4 regions of the Sorangium sp. KYC3313 genome follow, and region 4 is predicted to be linked to each of the others. Evidence: riboswitches for the same ligand, from Rfam matches in the RefSeq annotation. Region 4 holds a riboswitch; each other region holds the start of a gene.
The links. Region 4 has a riboswitch for cobalamin ahead of ACSRUE_RS00295 (energy-coupling factor ABC transporter permease). Riboswitches for the same ligand answer to the same signal wherever they lie in the genome.
Positions count from the first base shown of each region.

Region 1: it holds a riboswitch for cobalamin, as region 4 does, so the genes downstream of both, ACSRUE_RS28515 (ribonucleoside-diphosphate reductase subunit alpha) here and ACSRUE_RS00295 (energy-coupling factor ABC transporter permease) in region 4, are expected to answer to the same signal.
Region 2: it holds a riboswitch for cobalamin, as region 4 does, so the genes downstream of both, ACSRUE_RS43765 (TonB-dependent receptor) here and ACSRUE_RS00295 (energy-coupling factor ABC transporter permease) in region 4, are expected to answer to the same signal.
Region 3: it holds a riboswitch for cobalamin, as region 4 does, so the genes downstream of both, ACSRUE_RS28500 (TonB-dependent receptor domain-containing protein) here and ACSRUE_RS00295 (energy-coupling factor ABC transporter permease) in region 4, are expected to answer to the same signal.

Region 1 is NZ_CP197255.1:7,399,925-7,403,555, reverse strand. Features, by position in the region: gene ACSRUE_RS28525 (prolyl hydroxylase family protein) at 1-219, shown strand, start outside; gene ACSRUE_RS28520 (NAD-dependent protein deacetylase) at 262-1,128, opposite strand; cobalamin riboswitch at 1,279-1,485, shown strand; gene ACSRUE_RS28515 (ribonucleoside-diphosphate reductase subunit alpha) at 1,740-3,631, shown strand, end outside.
Region 2 is NZ_CP197255.1:11,479,266-11,482,896, forward strand. Features, by position in the region: gene ACSRUE_RS43765 (TonB-dependent receptor) at 1-1,267, opposite strand, end outside; cobalamin riboswitch at 1,590-1,797, opposite strand; gene typA (translational GTPase TypA) at 1,889-3,631, shown strand, end outside.
Region 3 is NZ_CP197255.1:7,393,026-7,396,656, reverse strand. Features, by position in the region: gene ACSRUE_RS28500 (TonB-dependent receptor domain-containing protein) at 1-1,646, opposite strand, end outside; cobalamin riboswitch at 1,804-2,030, opposite strand; gene dhbC (isochorismate synthase DhbC) at 2,273-3,541, shown strand; gene ACSRUE_RS28490 ((2,3-dihydroxybenzoyl)adenylate synthase) at 3,538-3,631, shown strand, end outside.
Region 4 is NZ_CP197255.1:81,797-85,427, forward strand. Features, by position in the region: gene ACSRUE_RS00290 (hypothetical protein) at 1-178, opposite strand, end outside; cobalamin riboswitch at 769-976, shown strand; gene ACSRUE_RS00295 (energy-coupling factor ABC transporter permease) at 1,075-1,788, shown strand; gene ACSRUE_RS00300 (hypothetical protein) at 1,785-2,123, shown strand; gene ACSRUE_RS00305 (CbiQ family ECF transporter T component) at 2,113-2,862, shown strand; gene ACSRUE_RS00310 (energy-coupling factor ABC transporter ATP-binding protein) at 2,859-3,631, shown strand, end outside.

The DNA.
Region 1 (3,631 bases), 5.0 Mb from region 4:
TTCGTGCGATCCGACGGCGAGCGGAGCCTGTTCACCGCGATGATCTACCTGAACGACGACTTCGAGGGCGGCACGACCGATTTCTGGGGCGGCCGGAGCATCGCCCCGCGGCGCGGGATGGCGCTCCTGTTCGAGCACCGCCGGCTCCACCGCGGCGCCGCCGTGACACGGGGGAGCAAGTACGTCCTCCGCAGCGACGTGATGTACCGGCGCGGCTGACGCCGGCGCCGCGCGCGCGCCGGCGCTCGGCGCCTCGACGCCTCAGCGGGGCGCCGCGGTCGCGCCGGCGCCGAGCGCCTCGGCGAGGCGCGGCAGCACCTCGCCGGCGCGGGCCTCGATCTTCAGCGCGCCGAGCTCCTCGCCGCGCGCGGAGCCGAGGTTGATCATGGCGATCGGGGTGCCTCGCTGCGCGGCGCGCAGCACGAAGCGGTAGCCCGAGAAGACCGCCAGCGACGAGCCGACGACGAGCAGCGCGTCCGCCGCGTCCACGAGCGCGAACGCCGCGTCGACGATCGGCCGGGCCACGTTCTCGCCGAAGAAGACGACGCGCGGCTTGAGCGGCCCATCGCAGCGGAGGCACGGCGGCGCACGGAAGCCCGCCACGCGCTCGGCGGGCAGGTCGGCGTCGCCGTCGGGGGCGAGGTCGGCCGCGAGGCGCAGCCAGCCGGGGTTCTGGGCGAGGAGCCGCTCCTGGAGGGCGGCGCGCCGCTCCATCGCGCCGCACGCGAGGCAGGCGACCTCGGAGAGCGTCCCGTGCAGCTCGATGACACGACGGCTGCCCGCGGCCTGGTGGAGGCCGTCGACGTTCTGCGTGATGAGGCCCTCGAGCTGCCCCGCCTGCTCGAGCCGCGCGAGGGCGCGGTGGGCGGGGTTCGGCTCGGCCCTGGAGAACCGCTCCCAGCCGATCACGGCGCGCGCCCAGTAGCGCTGCCGGATCTCGGCCGAGCAGGAGAACTCCCGCCCCTGGATCGGGTTCCGCGCGCGGCGCCGCGTCTCGGGGCCTCGATAATCGGGGATGCCGGACTCGGTGCTGCACCCCGCGCCCGTCAGCGCCACGATCCGCTTGCCGCGCAGGAGCGCGACGAGGTCGTCGAGCGGATCGGCCGGACGCGCTTCGCTGAGCGGCATAGGCCCGGGTTGTGGCCCGCGACGGCGCGCGCCGCCAGCGTCGACCCCGCAACCATGCAACCGAGCGTGCAACGGAGCACGCAACCGCGCATGCAACCGGGCAACGGAGCTCCCCCACAACATCTCGCTTGACCGGCTCACTGCACCACCATATGTAGTGCCCATGTTGGTGCCTCGGGCTTCGGCCGGGGCTCAAAAGGGAACCCGGTGTGAATCCGGGGCTGCCCCGCAGCGGTAAGCGAGAACGATCTCCACGACGCGCACTGGCCCTCGGGCTGGGAAGCGGTGGACCGTAGGAATCCGGCGAGAGCCGGAGCGCTCGTGAGCCCGAAGACCTGCCAACGTCCTGCGCTGGGAGACATCCGGCGCCGGTTTGACCTGGAAGCCTCGAGGGAGGCGGGTAGGTCCGAGCTGGCGCAGACTCTCGCGCTTGTCCCGGTTCCGACCCCCTCCCGCGCTGTCTTCCTTTCGCCCGCGGGGGCGAGCGGTCGGTCCGAGGGCTCCTCCAAAGAGCCTGGCGCACCCATGCGCATCGGCTGGCCTCTTCGCTCTCGCGGCATCGACGCGAGCGGTCCGGGACCGCTCGGAACGAGCACGACGAGGAGGATGCCATGCTGAACGAACCGTTGGTGAAGAGCAACGGCGCGGCGCCGTTGCGCGCGCTCCACGCACCCCACGCACCCCACGCGCCCGCCATGACGAGCGCCGGCGCGGAGGAGACGCCCCCGCACACGACGATGCGGGTGAAGAAGAGGAACGGGTCGAGCGAGCCAGTCGACGTCAACAAGATCGTCCGCGCCGTGAGCCGCTCGTGCGCGGCCCTGTCCGACGTGGACGCGCTACGCGTCGCGACGAAGACCATCAGCGGCCTCTACGACGGCGCGACGACGCGCGAGCTCGATCAGCTCTCCATCCAGACGGCGGCGTCGCTCATCGCCGATGAGCCCCAGTACGCGAAGCTCGCGGCGCGCCTGCTCGCCACGTACATCGACAAGGAAGTCCGCAATCAGGAGATCCACGCCTTCTCGCAGTCCATCGCCGTGGGGCGGCGGCTGGGCCTCATCAACGATCGGCTCCACGGCTTCGTGGCGCAGAACGCCCGCAAGCTGAACGACGCCATCGAGCCGGGGCGCGACCACGAGCTCGAGTACTTCGGCCTGCGGACGCTCTACGACCGCTACCTGCTCAAGCACCCGGAGACGCGCCTCGTCATCGAGACGCCGCAGCAGTTCTTCCTGCGCATCGCGTGCGCGCTGTCCGAGACGGCGGCGCAGGCCGTCGAGCTCTACAGGCTCTTCTCGTCGCTCGATTACCTGCCGAGCTCACCGACGATGTTCAACTCCGGGACGAGCCACGAGCAGCTCTCGAGCTGCTTTCTGCTCGACTCGCCGGACGATCACCTCGAGACCATCTACCAGCGCTACACCGACGTCGCGATGCTCTCGAAGTTCTCGGGCGGCATCGGGCTCGCCTACCACCGGGTGCGGTCGCGCGGCTCGCTCATCGAGAGCACCAACGGGCACTCCAGCGGGATCGTGCCGTGGCTCAAGACGCTCGACGCGTCCGTCGCGGCCGTGAACCAGGGCGGCAAGCGCAAGGGCGCGTGCTGCGTCTACCTCGAGCCGTGGCACGCCGACGTCGAGGAGTTCCTCTCGCTGCGCGACAACACGGGCGACGAGGCCGCGCGCACGCACAACCTGAACCTCGCGAGCTGGGTCCCGGACCTCTTCATGAAGCGGGTCGAGGCCGACGGCGAATGGAGCCTGTTCGACCCGAAGGACGTGCGCGATCTCCCCGATCTCTACGGTGAGGAGTTCGAGCGTCGCTACGTCGAGGCCGAGCGGGCGGGCCTCGCCAAGAAGACGATGAAGGCCCGCGAGCTCTACGCGCGGATGATGCGCACGCTCGCGCAGACAGGCAACGGCTGGATGACGTTCAAGGACAAGTCGAACCGCGCCTGCAACCAGACGGCGCTGCCGGGCAGGATCGTCCACCTCTCGAACCTCTGCACCGAGATCCTGGAGGTGACCTCGAACGAGGAGTCGGCCGTCTGCAACCTGGGCTCGATCAACCTCGCGCGCCACACGGTCGCCGGCGAAGACGGCGCGGTCGCGCTCGACTTCGAGAAGCTCGCGCGCACGGTGCGGACCGCGGTCCGCCAGCTCGACCGCGTCATCGACCTCAACTACTACCCCATCCCCTCGACGAGGCGATCGAACCTCCGCTGGCGGCCCGTCGGGCTCGGGCTCATGGGCCTGCAGGACGTGTTCTTCCAGATGCGCCTGCCGTTCGACGCCCCGGCGGCGCGGGAGCTCTCGAGGCGGATCTCGGAGGAGGTGTATTACCACGCGCTCTCGACGTCCGCGGACCTCGCGGCGGAGAAGGGGCGGCACCCGGCGTTCGACGAGACGCGCGCCGCGCGCGGAGAGCTCCAGTTCGACGCGTGGGGCGTCGTCCCGGAGGACACGGCGCGCTGGGAGGCGCTCCGCGCGCGCGTCCAGGC
Region 2 (3,631 bases), 950 kb from region 4:
CGACGTAGACGCCGATCTGGCTCTCGTCGACGTGGGTCCTGCTCTTCTCCTCGACCCGCTCGCGCGCCTCGTCGTGGTGGAGGGACTTGTCGATCGCGTCCGCGCGGATCTGCGCGCCCAGCGAGGTCGTGAACCTCGCCCCGCCGATCTCGTATTGCCTGCGGAACCGGAGATCGGCGCCCCCGACGGCGCGGTCGTCGTTCTGCTCGATCTGGTCGCCCCGGACGGGGTCCTCGCTGAAGAAGGTGAAGTTCGAGTACAGCGTGAAGCGGTACCGGACGAGGTAGGCCAGCGCGCTCAGATCGGCGTCCCGCCACGCGGTCGAGGTTGCAACGGACGCCATGTGCCGCTCGGTCGCCCCGCCCTCGGTCGGATCCACGGCGCCGAAATGGTCGATGCACGGCTGTCCGAACGCCGACGGCGGCGGGTTCAGGCCGCCCTGCTCGCCCTCGCCGCACACCGCGCGCGCGGGGATCTGGCCGGAGCCGTGCCAGGTCGATCCGTACGACATCCAGGTCATCTGGACCTTCCCGGTGTTGCCCAGATCGTGCGTGGCCCGCAGGTACACGTTGAAGCGCTCGAGCCGCTCCGGGCTCAGGAACGGCCCGTCGTTCCGGTAGATCTCCGCCGCGGCCACCGCGCGCCACGCGTCGCCGAGATCCGGCGAGGCGATGACGAGGCCGCGCTGGATACCGTACTGCCCCAGGCTGACCTGCGCGTGGCTCTCCTCGAGCTTCTCGGCGAAGCGCAGGTTGACGGCGCCCGCCGTACCGAAGTCGCCGATGCTCGCGTAATAAGGCCCCTTGTACCCGTCGAGCCCTGTCACGAGCTCCGGGATCATGAAGTAGAGATCGGTGAAGCCGTGCCCGTGGCCGTGGCTGACCATGTTGACGGGCACGCCGTCGACGAAGAAGGCGACGTCGGTCCCGTGGTCCGCGTCGAACCCGCGGAGGAAGTACTGGTTCGCCTTGCCGCCGCCCGCGTGCTGCACGGCGAAGAGCCCGGGGACCGACTCGAGGAGGTCGCCCGGCCGGAGCCTCGGCCTGAGCTCGAGCTCCCGGTGTCCGACGGAGACGCGCGACGCGGCCTCGCTGCCCGGCTTCTCCGCCTGGATCGTGACCTCGATCGCGGCGTCGCCCGCGGGCGCGCCCGCACCGGTGGGCTCTGCAGCGGCGGCCTCCGGCGGGGCAGCGGGCGCCTCGGGGGCAGCGGGCGGCTCGGAGGTGTCGCCCTCGGCGCGCGCGGGCCGCGCGGCGGCCAGCACCATGGATAAAGCGGCGAGCAGATGAAGATGAAGCAGATGAGATGGATGGCGGTGCCCGTGGCTCGTCGTGACCGTCTCGCGCAGCATTCGCGTCCTCCTTCGCTGCAATCGCGCGGAGCGGCGCCGTGCCGCTCGCGTCGAGCTCCGCGAGGACGAAATGGCTGGCCATCGCACGGTGCGCTGGACCGACCTCTCGCCCCCACGGGCGACCGGAAGGCGACGCGGGGGGCGGTTCGGTATCCGGGACGTGGCAGAGGCAGAGCTGCACCGGCTCGGACCTCACCGCCTCCCTCGAGGCTCCCAGGTCGAACCGGCGCCGGATGTCTCCCGCCGCCGGGCGCTGGCAGGTCTTCGGGCTCGCGAGCGCTCCGGTCAGACCGGCTCCCTACTGTCCACCGCTTCCCAGCCCTCGACGGGCCAGTGCTTGGGGTGGAGGTCGTTCTCGCTTACCGCTGCGGGGCAGCCCCGGAGTTTCACCGGGTTCCCTCTTCGGCCCAGGCGAACGCCCGGGCACCAGCGCGGCGCGCACCCTATGGCCGTGCGCCTTCGGCTGTCAATCGCTACCGCTCCCCTCGCCCGCCCGCGCGGATGCCGCGCAGGCCGAACGTTCGGGCTCTAGCGAGGATGGGCTCGCTCCTCCGTGGGTCGCGTGCTACACGGCCGCGGCCGTATATGCCCCGTAACGATCTCCGCAATATCGCCATCGTCGCCCACGTCGACCACGGGAAGACGACCCTCGTCGATCACATGCTCCGCCAGTCGGGCGCCTTCCGAGAGAACGAGGTCGTGGCCGAGCGTGTCATGGACTCGAACGACCTCGAGCGGGAGCGCGGCATCACCATCCTCGCGAAGAACACGAGCATCCGGTACCGCGGGGTCAAGATCAACATCGTCGACACGCCCGGCCACTCCGACTTCGGCGGCGAGGTCGAGCGCACGCTCATGATGGCCGACGGGGCGCTCCTCCTCGTCGACGCCGCCGAGGGCCCGCTGCCGCAGACGCGCTTCGTGCTCTCGAAGTGCCTCCAGCGCGGCTTCCCGGTCATCGTGGTCATCAACAAGATCGACCGGAGCGACGCGCGCGCCCACGAGGTGCTCTCCGAGGTGTTCGACCTCTTCTGCGACCTCGAGGCCGGCGACGCGCAGATGGACTTCGCGACGCTCTACGCGATCGCGAAGTTCGGCCAGGCGAAGCGCGAGCTCGAGCACGAGGCGAAGGACCTCGAGCCGCTCTTCGAGACCATCCTCGAGCGGGTCCCCGGCCCCTCCGGCGACCCCGACGGTCCGCTCCAGGTCATCGTCTGCAACACGACCCACGACGACTACGTGGGCCGGCTCGCGGTCGGCCGGGTGGTCCGCGGCACCGCCCGTTCGGGCGCCGACGTCGCGCTCCTCGGCGAGGGCGGGCAGTCGCGCGGCTACGTGAAGATGCTCTACGCGTACGAGGGGCTGAAGCGGGTCGCGGTCGAGAGCGCCGTCGCGGGCGAGGTCATCGCCATCGCGGGGCTCGAGTCGGCCACGATCGGCGACACGATCACGGATCCGGCGCACCCCGAGGCGCTGCCGCGCATCGTGGTCGAGGAGCCGACGATCAAGATGAAGGTCGGCGTCAACACGTCGACCTTCGCCGGCAAGTGCAAGCAGTCGAAGTACCTGACGAGCCGTCACCTGAAGGAGCGGCTCGAGCGCGAGGCGATGAAGAACCTCGCGATCCGCGTGGAGCCGACGGACGTGCCCGACACGTTCGTGGTGCTCGGCCGCGGCGAGCTCCAGCTGGCGATCCTCGTGGAGACGATGCGGCGCGAGGGGTACGAGATGCAGCTCTCGAACCCCGAGGTGGTGACGCGCGAGATCGACGGCGAGGTGATGGAGCCGCTCGAGCTCGTGGTCGTGGACGTGCCGGACACCTACGTCGGCATCGTGACCGAGCGCCTCAGCTCCCGGCGCGGCCGGATGGTGAAGATGACGAACCCCGGCTTCGGCCGCGCCCGCCTCGAGTTCCGGGTGCCGTCGCGCGGGCTCATCGGCTTCCGCGGCGAGTTCCTGACCGCGACGCGCGGGACGGGCCTGCTCAACACGATGTTCGACGGCTGGGCGCCCTGGGGCGGCCCGATGATGCGCCGCCCCACCGGCGCCATCGTCGCCGATCGCGCCGGCGTGTCGACCCCGTACGCGCTGCACCACCTGCAGCCGCGCGGCATGTTCTTCATCGTCCCCGGCGTCGAGGTCTACGAGGGGATGATCATCGGCGAGCACAACCGGCCGAACGACACCGACGTCAACGTCATCAAGGAGAAGAAGCTGTCGAACGTGCGCAACCACGGCAAGGACGAGAACGTCCTCCTGGCCAGCCCGCGGCTGCTCACG
Region 3 (3,631 bases), 5.0 Mb from region 4:
ACGCGGGCGCGGCCGACGTTGTACGGGTTCACGTAGCCCTGGCCGGACTTCTCGTACGCGACGAGCCCGGAGACCGCGCTCCCGAACGCGAACACGTCGATGAAGGCGCCGCGCAGCACGGCGCCGCGCCCCGTCTGCGCCCGGATCCCGGCCTCGATCGTGGCGCCCGACTCCGGCTCGAGCGCCGCGTTGCCGTGGACGACGCCGGAGACGCCGTACACCTCGCCGAGCGTCGGGACGCGGACGTAGCGGCCCACGGTCGCGAGGAGCCGGAGCCGGTCGCTCCCCACCTCCACGCCGACCCGCCCGGTCGGGACGAGCACGTCGCAAGGGCGCTCCCGGTCCGCGCCGGTGGCGTGGCACTCCCCGCTCGCGAGGGCGTGCAGCGCGAGCCCCTCGCCGAGGCGCGCCTCCGCGCTGACGGCGCCGCGCGCGAACGAGCGCCGCGCCCGCGCGAGCGGGACGTCGTCCGGCGCGCGCGAGATGCCCTCGCGCGCGACCGAGAGCACGGGCCGCACCCGGAGCCGGTCAGCGAAGGAGAGCGTCGCCCCGAGCGTCTGCTCCAGGCGGCGGCCGGCGAGCCGGAGCTCCGGCGTGAGCAGGGCGAGCTCGAAGAGCGGGTCGTGGACCTCCGACCGCGCCTCGATGAACGAGGTGCGCGCCTCGAGCGTGTGCTGCGCCTCTCGGCCGAACGGCACCCGCGCCGCGACGGACGTCAGCGCGCGCCGCGACTCCCCCCGCGCCTCCCGGGACGGCAGGAGCGCGAGCCTCGGCACGCCCTGCTCGCGATCGGTGCCGTTCGCGATCACGTCGACGATCGCGCCGCCCCCGAGCTCGACGCGCGCGAGCGCCCAGGCGTCGATCGTGCGCACGTCGGCGTTCTGCCGGCGCTCCAGGGTGTCGTCGCTCTCGTCGAAGAGCGTCCCGCGATCGTCGACGAAGGCGTAGCGGTTCTCCGCGGCCTCCGCGCTCACCCCGACGATCGAGCTCACCGGGCCCGCGCTGGCGCCGGCGAACGCCCACCCGCGCCGCGCGCCGAGCGAGCCCGCCATGACGCCGACGCCGGCCGTCGTCCGGGAAGGCCGCCGCGGCTCGAAGAAGATCGCGCCGCCGGGGCCGAGGCGGTCCGCCTCGATGGGCGCGTGGCCACGGTAGATCTCGACGCGCTCGATGAGCCAGAGGGGCACGAGGGAGAGATCCGCCGTGCCCACGACGTCGTCGTTCAGGCGGACGCCGGCGAGGTACACCGGCGTCTGCGTTGCTGTCGCTCCCCGGAGGGCCGCGGTCGCCGGCCCGCCGAAGCCGCCCGACTCGACGATGAGGACGCCCGGCTGCGTGCGGAGCACGTCCGCCGCCCCGAGCCCCGCGCCGGTGAGGCGCTCGCGGCCCAGCACCGAGCCCGCGACGGACCTGTCCTTGGGCGGCGCGGGCGCGCGCACGCGATCCCCCTCGACGCGCACCTCCAGCGGGGCCGTCCCCGGCGGGGCGGCGGCGCGACCGCCCTCCTGCTCGGCCTCCGGCCTGCGCGGCTCGTCGGCGCGGGCGGCCGGCAGGGCCGCCACGGCGCCGCAGGCGGCGAGCGCGAGCCAGCACGCCGCGCCGGCGCTCCGGCGCCGACGCGACCGACGATCAGAAGAATCAACCATTCACGCGCCGCCTGCCCGCGTCGACCCAGCGCTGCTCCGGGTGAGCCGAGAGCCGAAGCGAGGGGCTGCGTGACGGGCCACGGCACCGCGCGCGAGCGAGGTGGTCGAGAGCCTGGGCGCCTTCCCCTCGAAGGCTCAGGTCAGCGCGCGCCAGCGAACCGGCGCGCGCACCTCGGCAGGTCTTCGGACTCACGGGCGCTGCGGCCGTCGCCGGTCGCTCTCCTACACATCACCGCTTCCCGGGCTGCTCGGGTGCATGCCCAGTGCTTCTTGGTGATGGTCGTTCCCGTTCACCGCTGCGGGGGCAGTCCCGGATTCTCACCGGGTTCCCTTTTCAGCTCGCCAGGCGATGGCCGGACGAGCACCGATGGCGGGGCGACTCGTCGCACCCGTCACGCAGGATGTCAACGCAGAAGCGAAGGTCCAGAGCGCCCCGCCCACGGGCCCACCGGCGACGCACACCCGAGACAGAACCGGGAGTCCCTTGACAGTCTTGCACGCGCGTGTCATGAGTCACTTGAAACTGATTTTCTTTATCAGTTATCGGAAACGAGCGGCCCGAGACCTGACGTCCAGCGCCCGATGACCTGAGCCCACGTGGCTCTCGACGCCCATCGGAGCTGAATGTGACGAGTTCCATCTCGATACCGGCCTCTGTCGCGCTGCCCGCGGTCAACGCAGGGCAGCTGTTGAAGCAATACACCCCTGAGTCGGCGTTCTTCTTCGCGTCGCCGACACGCACCCTCCTCGCGCAGGGCGTACACGACATGATCCTCGAGCCGAACGGCGCGGATCAGGGCGACCGCCTCGCGGACCGCGTCACGAGGGTGCTCGCGGCGGCGTCGAGGGCCGGCGCCGGCCAGAGCTTCCCCATGGTGGTCGGCGCGGTGCCGTTCAACAGCACGTCGCCGGCGCACCTCATCGTGCCGAGGGCGATCCAGAGCGCGGGCCCGCTCAACCCCACGTCGGAATCGCCGCGGTCGCAGCTGCCGATCACCATCCAGGAGCTGCGCCAGATCCCCGAGCCCCGCGACTACGTGCGCGGCGTCGAGACGGCGGTGGGCCTGATGCGGTCCGGGGCGCTGAGCAAGGTGGTCCTGTCCAGGATGCTGGAGATGGTCCTGCGAGAGCCGGTCGATCTCCGCCTCGTCCTCCAGCGCCTCTCGCAGCAGAACCGGAGCGGCTACACCTTCGCCGCCAACCTCTCGGATCCGACCGCGGGGCTCTCCAGCGCGGAGCGCGGCGTCCCGACCTCGCGCGCGCGGACGCTCCTCGGCGCGAGCCCGGAGCTGCTCCTGTCCCGCTCCGGGCTCCGGGTGATCGCCAATCCGCTCGCCGGCTCCGCGGTCCGCAGCCCGGACCCCGACGAGGACCGCCGGCGGGCGATCGCGCTGCTCGCGTCCGAGAAGGACCGGCACGAGCACGCGATCGTCGTCGACGCCGTCGCCGCCGCGCTCCGGCCGTTCTGCCGGCGCCTGAGCGTCCCCGACGAGCCGTCGCTCACGCAGACCCCGACGCTGTGGCACCTGTCGAGCCGGCTCACCGGGGAGCTGCGCGATCTCTCGATCTCCTCGATGAAGCTGGCCACCGCGCTGCACCCGACGCCCGCCGTGTGCGGCTACCCCACGGAGCGCGCCCGCGACGCCATCGAGGCGATCGAGCGGTTCGATCGCGGGTTCTTCACGGGGCTCGTGGGCTGGTCCGACGCCAGCGGCGACGGCGAGTGGGCGGTCGTCATCCGCTGCGCCGACGTCGCCGGCCGGGCGCTCCGCCTCTATGCCGGGGCCGGGATCGTCCTCGGATCGAGCGGCGAGCACGAGCTCGCCGAGACCACCGCCAAGCTCGGGACCATGCTGAACGCGCTCGGCCTCGACCAGGCGCCGGAGCGGGCGTGAGCGCTCCGGAGGAGCGCCGGCAGGCGCCCGCGCAGGCGCGACCGCAGGCGCTCGACGGCTGGACTCCGTGGCCGGCCGAGCTGGCCGATC
Region 4 (3,631 bases):
AGATTGTGGCATCCGCAAGCGCGTTGTCGATAACAAAGTGCAACGCGTGCACGCCGAGCGAGCAGAACGCTCCAGGCGCGAAGGCGGCCAGGCAGCCAGGCGGGCGCGCGGCCCCCACACACACGATCTGCGGGAATTCACGTTCGAGCCGGGCATACCCCTCCACCAGAGACAGCACCCAGCACAGCGTTCGTCTCGCATTCCGAGACGAGCGAACACGAAATCCCTCATCTCTTCAATAAGAGAGGCCACGAGGCAACAGGCCGTACACCGGACACCTGCTCCCGAGTAAAGAGCCAGGACGAACAAAGCACACTGCGGAAGGAATGCGCCGCCGCCCGCATTCAAGCGCACGAGAGCCCCTCGTCCGGGCCCCAACCGAGACGGGGGCTGCGCCCGCGCGGCGACAAAGTAAACAGTCTTTATCTAAGGGGGACATAATTCGAGACGTGCGCTCGACGACTCGTCGCGTGATGCGTCTGGGTCAATTTCTCGACCTCGGGCCACAGCACGACAGGGCCTCGAGCGCTCGTCGGCGCCCATGACCGCTCGATGGGGGGCGCCGACGGGCGCGCGGCGCGCCTCGGCGGCGATGGCCTCGTGCGCCTCGGCAGCGCCCCCGAGGGCAGGGTGTCCACCAGCGCAGGCATCACCGCCGCGCCGACGCCGCGGACGAGGGGGCTCGCGGCGGGCCGCGAGCCCCCTCGTCCACGATCGGGGCGCGACGTCCTTGACGCCGGGCACGAAACGGGATTACCGAGCACCGGCCTGACAATCCATTCCTCGGGTGCCCTCCGGGGCATAACAGGGAAGCCGGTGCAAAACCGGCGCGGTCCCGCCACCGTGAGTGGGGAGCTGCTTCCGAAGACCACTGGGCCTCATTGAAAGAGGCCTGGGAAGGTGGACGCAGCGCTGGGAGCTCGAGCAGCTCCCTGAACCCATGAGCCGGGAGACCTACCCGAGCCTCCCACGAGGTGCAGCTTGCGCACGTCTTCGTGGCGTCCGGGTGCGGACTTCACCCGGAGCGCCGAAATCGGTCTTCACGGCCGCGCATTGTCGATCGCCGCCGTGTCCTTGGGAACGCTCCTCGCGCCCCGGCCCGCGGCGGCGATGCACCTCGCGGAAGGTGTCCTGCCGCTCGGCTGGTGCGCCTTCTGGAACGCGCTCGCCCTGCCCTTCGTCGCGATCGCCCTCCACCTGCTCCGGCGCCGCACCCGGCAGGACGCCTTCTACAAGCCGTTCGTCGGCCTCATCGCGGCAGCCGTCTTCGCGATCTCGTGCATGCCCGTGCCGGTGCCGACCGCCGGGACCTGCTCCCACCCGTGCGGCACAGGGCTCGCGGCGGTGCTCATCGGCCCCTGGATGACCGTCCTCGTCACCGTGGTGGCGCTCCTTATCCAGGCCCTCTTCCTCGCGCACGGCGGCCTCACAACGCTCGGCGCCGACGTCGCGTCGATGGGCATCGCGGGCGCCTTCACCGGATACTTCGCCTTCCATCTCGCGCGGCGCTGCGGCGCGAACCTCTGGGTCGCGGGCTTCCTCGCGGGCGTGACGTCGGACTGGGCAACGTACGCCACCACGGCGCTCGCGCTCGCGCTCGGGCTCTCGGGCGAGGGCTCGGTGACGTCCATGTTCACGGGCGTCGCCCTCGCCTTCGTCCCCACCCAGCTGCCGCTCGGCATCCTCGAGGGCGTCATGACCGCGGGGGCGCTCGTCTTCCTGCGCGCCCGGCGGCCCGACATCCTGGACCGGCTCCAGGTCGTCCGGCTCGCCCCGGGGGCCTCGTGACCCGGCGGCTCGGACAGCGCCCGCTGCCAGCGCCGCTCGCGCGGCGCGCGCGCGCGGCGCTCCTGCTCGCCGGTTCATTCTGGCTCGCCGCCTGCGGCAACGCGTCCTGGGACGGCGTCGACGAGGCCGTGGTCCGCCGCGTCGCCGAGGACGCGGGGCGCCACGACACGGGGCCGCTGTTCGCGGGCCTCGAGGGCGACCTCCTGCTCTTCGCGTTCCTCTGGGCCGGGCTCCTCGCCGGCTTCGCCGTCGGCTATTTCTCGCGCGTGCTCTTCGTCGAGCGCGCGGGCGCGCCGGCGGGCAGGGCCGACGGCGAAGGCCTCCGTGCGGACTGACCCCCCCGCGCGGCTCCGGGACGTGGACGCCCGGCTCCGCCTCGGGGCCGCCGTGGCGGCGTGCTGCGTCGCCGCGGGCGCGCGCTCGCCCGTCACCCCGGCCGCGCTGCTCCTCCTCGCGTGCGCGGCCCTCCGCCTCCAGGGCACGCCGGCGCGCGCCGTCCTCCGCGCCGCCGCGCCCGCCGCGTGGCTCGGAGCGGTCGCGGCGGCGCTCGCGCTCGCGCTCACGCCGGGGGCGCCGCTCCTCCCCGGCGCGCCGTTCCCCGTCGACGCGCTCACGGCCGAGGGGGCCCGCCGCGCCGCCGCCATCGGCGCGCGCGTCCTCGCGGCGGCCGCGGTGCTCCGGTGGCTCGCCGGCGCCGCCGCGCCCGCCGAGATCGAGGCGGCGCTCGCCGGGCTCGGCGTCCCCGCGGCCCTCGTCGAGCTGCTCGCGCTGACGCGGCGCTTCGCCGGCGTGCTCCAGAGCGCGGCCGACAGCGCGTGGAGCGCAGCCGCGCTCCGCGGCGGGTTCACCCGCCCCGGCGCCGCCGCGCGCTCGGCCGGCGCCGTCGCGGGCGTCGTGGCGCTCCGGACGCTGGAGCGCTCCGAGAGCGCCGCGCTCGCGATGCAGCTCCGCGGCTACAAGGGAAAGCTCCCCGTCGCCGACCGAAGGACGAGCGCGCCTACAGCGAACGTCGCGTTCGCCGCCGCCGCCCTCGCCGCCCTCGGGCTCAGCGTCGCCGCGGGAGAGGCCGGATGATCGCGCTGCGCGCCCCCCGGCTCGGCTACCGGCGCGGCGAGCCCGTGCTGCGCGACGTGCGCCTCGACGTCGCCGAGGGCGAGTCCGTGGCGGTGCTCGGCGGCAACGGCGCCGGCAAGACCGCGCTGCTCCGGACGCTCGTCGGGCTCCTCCCGGCGCCCGGCGGCGGCGTCGAGATCGCGGGCCGCCGCGTGGGCTCGCCCTCGGACGCCGTCGCCGCAGGCGCCGCGCTCGTGCTCCAGGACCCGGACGACCAGCTGCTCGGCGCGACGCTCCTCGACGACGTCCTGTTCGGCCCGCGAAACCTCGGCCTGCCCGCGCCCGAGGCGCGCCGCCGCGCCGAGGCGGCGCTCGCCGCCGTCCAGATCGCGCACCTCGCCGACCGGGCCATCGAGGCGCTGAGCTTCGGCGAGCGCAAGCGCGCGTGCATCGCCGGGATGCTCGCGATGCGGCCGCGGGTGCTGCTGCTCGACGAGCCGACCGCGGGGCTCGACCCGGAAGGCGAGCTCGCCCTGTGCGAGACGCTGCGCGCGCTCTCCGAGCAGCAGGGGACCACGCTGGTCACCGCGACCCACGCGGTGGACCTCGTGCCGCTCTTCGCCTCGCGCGCGGTCCTGCTGGGCGACGGCCAGGTCCTCGCGGACGGGCCGCCGCGGGAGGTGTTCGCGCGGGGGGAGCTCCTCGCGCGGGCGCGGGTGCGGCGGCCGTGGGTCGCCGAGCTCTGGACCCGGATGAGCCCCGTGCCGCCGCGGGGCGGCGCGGGCCTCCC